2 linked regions of the Halorhodospira halophila SL1 genome follow. Each later gene encodes a partner of the first gene's protein in a complex. Links are inferred from orthologs where the notes say so. Each region holds a gene or a part of one and is shown in the gene's direction. Other genes may lie near its edges.

Region 1 (3,308 bases):
GAGCTTGTCCACCGGGCGCGGTGAGGGGCACAGGATATTCCGGCAGCCGTAGTGGTGGAAGGTGAGTAAGTTAAAGGTGAAGGCGAAGATGTGGTAGAGCGGGAGCGCGGTCAGCACCACGTCCTCGCCCGGGCGGATGGCGTCGCCGGCCACCCGCTTGATCTGCTCGAGGTTGGCGAGGATGTTGCGGTTGCGCAACTCGGCCCCCTTGGGCAGTCCGGTGGTGCCGCCGGTGTACTGCAGCAGGGCCAGGTCGTCGGGACTGCGCTCGGGCCAAGGCTGCGGGCCCAGCCGCTCGCCGCGGGCCAGCACCGCTCCGAGCCGGCGCGTGCCCTGCGGCGAGGCCGGGATCTCCCGCTTGGCGCGCAGGACGCCGTGAACAAGGCCGCGCTTAAGCCAGGGGAAGAGGTCGGCAACCCCGCTCAGGACCACCTCCTCGACGGCGGTCCCGGTTAGCGCGCCGGGGAGCTTGTCGGCAAACAGGTCGACGATGACCAGGACGCGCGCGCCACTGTCCTGCAGTTGGTGCTGCATCTCCCGCGGGGTGAAGAGGGGGTTGATGTTCACCAGGACCGCGCCGGCACGCAGCGTGCCAAAGACGGCGACCGGGTAGGGCAGGGCGTTGGGCATCTGCACCGCCACCCGGTCGCCGGGGCGGATCCCGGCCTCGGTCATCAGCCAGGCGGCGAAGCAGTCAGCCAGGCGGTCGACGGTGGCAAAATCCAGGGTGGCGTTCAGGCCATTCTCCAGGCAGGCGGTGTACGCCGGCAGGTGCGGGCTCTGCTCGGCCCGCCGACGGGCGATGTCCGCCACGGTGCCCAGTTCCTGCAGCATCGGCTCTTGGTCGGGGGGGGTACCGTAGCAGCGCTCCCAGGGACGGGCATCGTAGAATGCCGCATGGCCTTGGTCGGTCATGATTCTCCTCCGTCGACCGTAGGTTTTTTTATCGTTGCGAGGTTAAACGATCTGAGCTGTCCGGAGCACCATTACGTGTCCTTACCCCTGCAATCTCGATCCCTGCCGTACATCGGTGACGGGGCAACGGCGATGCGCGTCCTGGGGGGCGAACCGTGGTCAGCGTGGCTCGACTCGGGCCACGGCGGCTGTGCCGGGGCGCGTTACGACATCCTCGTCGCCCGGCCGACGGTCACGCTGATCGCAGCCGGCGGGCAGACCACCATCCGGCGCGGCGAGCGGGTCGAGCGCCGGCACGGCGATCCGCTGGCCCACCTGGCTGCTGAGCTCGATGCCCTCGGCCCGCTCCCCGTTGACCCTCGGTGGCCGTTCACCGGCGGCGCGGTGGGGTATTTCGGCTACGACCTGGGGCGCCGCCTGATGGGGGTTCCGGGTGCCGATCCCGCGTTGCCCGAGATGGCCGTGGGGATCTACGAGCACGCGGTAATCACCGACCATCGCCACGAATGCAGCACTGCGGTGGGGCGACGCCTGGATGAGGCCTGGCTGGCGGACGTGGCCTGCCGCCGGGAGACGGGGGCGAGACCGCAGCCGTGGTCGACCGCAGGTCCGGTCCTCCGTGAACCGGACGCCGATGGGTACGCGGCCGCTTTCCGTCGGGTGCAGGGGTATCTGCACGCCGGTGACTGCTACCAGGTCAATCTGGCCCGGCGCTTCTCGGTGCCCTGCTGCGGGGATCCCCAGGCGGCGTACCTCGCCCTGCGCGCAGCCTCGTCGGCGCCCTTTGCGGCGTGGCTCCGCTTCCCCGGGGGCGATGTGCTCAGCCTCTCGCCGGAGCGCTTCTTGCACATCGACGGCGACGGGCGGGTGACCACCGAGCCGATCAAGGGCACCCGGCCGCGGTTCACCGATCCCGCCGAGGATGAGGCGGCCCGCCGGGACCTGCTGGGCAGCGCCAAGGATCGGGCCGAGAACGTGATGATCGTCGATCTGCTGCGCAACGACCTGGGCAAGGGGTGCGAGGTGGGCAGCGTGCGGGTGCCGTCGCTCTGCCGCGCCGAGCGCTTTGCCAGCGTGCACCACTTGGTCAGTACTGTCACCGGGCGCCTGGCCCCGGGGCGGCGCGCCACCGATCTGCTGCGCGATTGCCTGCCCGGTGGCTCCATCACCGGGGCGCCGAAGCGCCGTGCCATGGAGATCATCACCGAGCTCGAGCCGGGACCGCGCGGGGTCTACTGTGGGGCCATCGGTTACCTGGGGCTGGATGGCCGCATGGACACCAGCATTGCCATTCGCACCGCGACGTGCAGCGACGGCAGTATGACCTACTGGGCCGGTGGCGGGGTGGTGGCGGACTCCACCGCTGCCGCCGAGCTCCAGGAGACGGAAGACAAGGCCGCTGGTTTTCTGTCGCTGGCCGAGGGCGGCCAGGCCGCGGCAGGGGTCAGGCCTCGCCGCTGAGCAGTTGTGCGAACGCCGCCAGGGCCTCGTACTCCTCACGGCACGCGTTGCCGATGCGTTCGAGCTTGCCCTGCGGGATGGGCGGGGCGTCGGCGCACTGCTCCGGGTCGAAACCCCGCTGCAGCCACTCGTTGGCGAACCGGATGGTGGTCACCAGATCGGCGTGGGCGCCTTGATAGCGTTCGCGGTGGGTGTGCCCCGCAGCGACGACGATGGCCTCGGGGATCGACCACTCGCGCAGTAGCAGAGCCCCGGCCTCGCCGTAGTCGCAGCCCAGGGCGCGATGGGTCATGCCGGCCAGCGAGCGCTCCGGGTCCGCCTCATGTTCGGCGAGCACCTCGTCCATGGTCTGCGGGAAGACATGCACCAGCAGCAGCAGACCGATGCTGTGCAGCACGCCACCCAGGTACGCGGCGTCGCGGTTCTCCCGCGGGGCGGAGTGGGGGGCCAGACGAGCGGCGCAGAAGGCGGTCCCTAGGGCCTCGTGCCAGTACCGCTGGAGCTGGAAGTGGGGGCACTGGCCCGTCTGGAAGATGTCGTTGAGCAGCAGCGAGGTGGCAAGTACACGCACGCGGTTGAGCCCGATGCGCATGATCGCCTGCTCGAGGGAGTAGACCGTCTCGCGGCGGGAGAAGAAGGCGTAGTTGGCGATGGCAACGATGCGCGCCGCCAGGCCCGGTTCGCGGGCCAGAGTTTCGGCGACGTCGCTGATGTTGACCTCGTTGTGGCTGGTGGCCACCAGGATGTCGTGAGCGACATAAGGCAGGGCGGGTAGGGTGTTCGCGTCACCCAGCCGCTCCAGCGTGGCCACCCGTTCGGCGTTGCCCATGAATAACCTCGGTCGGGGTTGGGTGGGGCCAGCCCGGGGGTGGCCGGCGCCGCGTGAAAGCTACCCCCATGGTAGCAACTCGCTTGACACTCCACGCACCGCA
Region 2 (3,309 bases), 140 kb from region 1 along the record:
GTGCGCGATCCGCTGGCCTGGATCGAGGCGTATCAGCACCGTCATCGCGCCGCGACGCCCTCCGGATTCCCGCAGATGCCGCGGTTCCTGGGGGGGCTGGTGGGGTACTTCGGCTACGACACGGTGCGCTACGTCGAGCCGCGGCTGGCCGCTAGCGCCCCGGAAGACCCCCTCGGGCTGCCGGACATCTGCCTGGTGGAGGCCGAGGAGGTGGTCGTCTTCGACAACCTCGCCGGGCGGCTCTATCTGGTGGTCCACTGCGATCCGCGCGAGCCGGACGCCTATGCAGCCGGCCTGGCACGGCTGGACGAACTGGCCGGGCGGCTGGCCGAGCCCCTGGAGCGCACCCGGCGTCCGGGCGGCGGCGTGGCGGCGGGGGAGCCCCGCTACAACTTCACCCAGGCCGGGTTCGAGGCCGCGGTGGAGCGGATCCGCGAGTACATCGCCGCCGGCGACGTGATGCAGGTGGTCCCGTCGCAGCGCATGAGCATGCCGTTCAGCGCGGAGCCCCTCGATCTCTACCGCGCGTTGCGCTGCACCAACCCCTCGCCCTACATGTACTTCCTCGACCTCGGCGCCTGCCAGGTGGTCGGCTCCTCGCCGGAGATCCTGGTCCGCCTCGAGGATGGCGAGGTGGCCGTGCGCCCGATTGCCGGGACCCGCAAGCGCGGCGCCACCGAGGCCCGCGACCAGGAGCTGGAACAGGAGCTGGTCTCCGACCCGAAGGAGATCGCCGAGCACGTGATGCTCATCGACCTCGGGCGCAACGACGTCGGCCGGGTCGCCGAGACCGGCACGGTGCGCCTGACCGAGCGCATGGTGGTGGAGCGCTACTCCCAGGTCATGCACATCGTCTCCAACGTGGTCGGGCGGCTGCGACCGGGGCTCGGTCCCATGGACGTGCTGCGGGCCACCTTCCCGGCCGGCACGGTCTCCGGCGCGCCGAAGATCCGTGCCATGGAGATCATCGACGAGGTCGAGCCGGTCAAGCGCGGTGTCTACGCCGGCGCCGTCGGCTATCTCTCCTGGTCGGGGAACATGGACACCGCCATCGCGATCCGGACCGCGGTGGTTCACGATGGCCAGGTCCACGTCCAGGCGGGTGCCGGTGTGGTCGCAGACTCGGTTCCCGAGCTGGAGTGGAAGGAGACCCTGAACAAGGGCCGGGCGCTGCTGCGCGCCGTCGAGATGGCCGAGGCTGGCTTATGATCCTGATGATCGATAACTACGACTCGTTCACCTGGAATCTCGTCCAGTATCTGGGCGAGCTGGGTGCCCGAGTCGAGGTGGTGCGCAACGACGAGATCAGTATCGACGAGGTGCGCCGCCTGCGCCCGGAGCGCATCGTGATCTCCCCGGGGCCCTGCACCCCCAACGAGGCCGGCGTCTCGCTGGAGGTGGTCCGCGCCCTGGCCGGCGAAGTGCCCATCCTCGGTGTCTGCCTGGGGCACCAGACCATCGGGCAGGTGTTCGGCGGCCGCGTGATCCGGGCCCGCGAGGTCATGCACGGCAAGACCTCCCCGGTGCGCCACCGCGGCCAGGGGGTCTTCGCCGGTCTGCCCGAGCCGCTGGAGGCCACCCGCTACCACTCGCTGATCGTCGAGCGCGAGAGCCTTCCGCAGGAGCTGGAGATCACCGCCTGGACCGAGGGGCCCCACGGCGCCATCGACGAGATCATGGGGCTGCGCCACCGCCGACTGCCGGTGGAGGGCGTGCAGTTTCACCCCGAGTCGATCCTTACCTCCGCCGGGCACGATCTTCTGCGCAACTTCCTGGAGCAGCCCCGCGCCGTCGCCTGAACCCTGCGCCCTGAACGCTGCACACTGAACCGAAAAAAACCGAGGCACCCTATGGACCTAACCGCCGCCCTTCGTCGCATCACGGAGAACCAGGATCTCAGCCCCGATGAGATGACCGCGGTCTTCCGCACCATCATGACCGGCGGGGCGACGCCGGCGCAGATCGGTGGCTTCCTCATCGGCATGCGGCTCAAGGGGGAGACGGTCCAGGAGATGGCCGCCGCCGCCTCGGTCATGCGGGAGCTCGCCGAGCGGGTCGATGTCGGCGACGACTTCCACCGCCTGGTGGACACCTGCGGCACCGGTGGCGATGCCCGCGGCACCCTGAACGTCTCGACCGCCGCCGCCTTCGTGACCGCCGCCGGGGGCATCCCGGTGGCCAAGCACGGCAACCGCTCGGTCTCCGGGCGCAGCGGCAGCGCCGACCTGCTCGAGGCCTGCGGCGCCACGCTGGAACTCAGCAGCGAGGCGGTGGCTGAGTGCATCCGTCGGGTCAACGTTGGTTTCCTCTTCGCCCCGCTGCACCACAGCGCCATGAAGCACGCCGTGGGACCGCGCAAGGAGCTCGGGGTCCGCACCCTGTTCAACCTGGTGGGCCCGTTGTCCAACCCCGCCGGGGCGCGGCGCCAGCTGCTCGGGGTCTTCGGGCAGGAGTGGGTGCGCCCGGTGGCCGAGGTGCTCCAGGCGCTGGGCAGCGACCACGTGCTGGTGGTCCACGCCGAGGACGGGCTCGACGAGATCAGCATCGCCGCACCGACGCGGATCGCCGAGCTGCGCAACGGCCAGATCGAGGAGTACACCGTCACGCCGGAGGATCTGGGGCTGCGCAGCGCGCCGCTCAATGAGGTGACCATCTCCGGCACCAAGGACAGTCTGGCGATGATCCGTGCCGCCTTCTCCGGCGAGCGCATTGCCGCCATGGAGCTGATCGCCGCCAACGCCGGCGCTGCGCTCTATGTTGGCGGCGAGGCCCCCGATCTGCGTCGTGGTGTGGAGCGAGCCCGGGAACTCATGACCTCCGGTGCCGCCGCTCAGACGCTGGAGCGCTTCGTGGCGACGACCAAGGAACTCGCCCAATGAGCGCGCCCGGGACGCCGGATATCCTGCGCCGCATCCTGCGCCGTAAGGTCGAGGAGGTGGTCGAGCGGGCCGAGAGCCGCTCGCTGCGCGAGCTCTCGGCCGCTGCGGCCGATCTGCCGCCGACCCGCGGGTTCCGCGACGCGCTGCTGCAGCGGATCGAGGCCGGGGGTACCGGGGTGATCGCCGAGATCAAGCGGGCCTCGCCGAGCCGTGGCGTGATCCGCGAGGACTTCCAGCCGGCGGCTATCGCCGTCGATTATCAGCGTCATGGTGCCGCGTGCCTGTCGGTCCTGACCGACCGCGACTTCTTCCAGGGCGACGACGCCCACCTGCAGGCGGCCCGCGAGGCCGTTCAGCTGCCGGTGCTCCGCAAGGATTTCACCGTCGATACCTATCAGGTCTATGAGGCCCGCGTCCTCGGGGCCGACTG

The links.
Region 2: the proteins of pabB (region 1) and HHAL_RS10515 are in contact, whole or in part, in a solved structure (PDB 8RP0), measured with the Escherichia coli proteins. The link is inferred for Halorhodospira halophila SL1 from one-to-one orthologs.

Annotation. Positions count from the first base shown.
Region 1 is NC_008789.1:2,421,803-2,425,110, reverse strand. Bases 185-3,183 are described here. They hold pabB (aminodeoxychorismate synthase component I), read left to right. Parts: upstream 185-990; coding sequence 991-2,376; downstream 2,377-3,183. Other genes in these bases: HHAL_RS11150 (HDOD domain-containing protein), read right to left, coding at 2,360-3,183; HHAL_RS11160 (long-chain-fatty-acid--CoA ligase), read right to left, coding at 185-915. Outside these bases: more of HHAL_RS11160, read right to left, coding at 1-184; more of HHAL_RS11150, read right to left, coding at 3,184-3,205. UniProt on the Escherichia coli protein: Part of a heterodimeric complex that catalyzes the two-step biosynthesis of 4-amino-4-deoxychorismate (ADC), a precursor of p-aminobenzoate (PABA) and tetrahydrofolate.
Region 2 is NC_008789.1:2,283,296-2,286,604, reverse strand. What follows is about bases 3-3,002. They hold HHAL_RS10515 (anthranilate synthase component II), read left to right. Parts: upstream 3-1,205; coding sequence 1,206-1,799; downstream 1,800-3,002. Other genes in these bases: trpC (indole-3-glycerol phosphate synthase TrpC), read left to right, coding at 2,876-3,002; trpD (anthranilate phosphoribosyltransferase), read left to right, coding at 1,851-2,879; trpE (anthranilate synthase component I), read left to right, coding at 3-1,209. In the rest of the region: more of trpE, read left to right, coding at 1-2; more of trpC, read left to right, coding at 3,003-3,309. UniProt on the Escherichia coli protein: Part of a heterodimeric complex that catalyzes the two-step biosynthesis of 4-amino-4-deoxychorismate (ADC), a precursor of p-aminobenzoate (PABA) and tetrahydrofolate.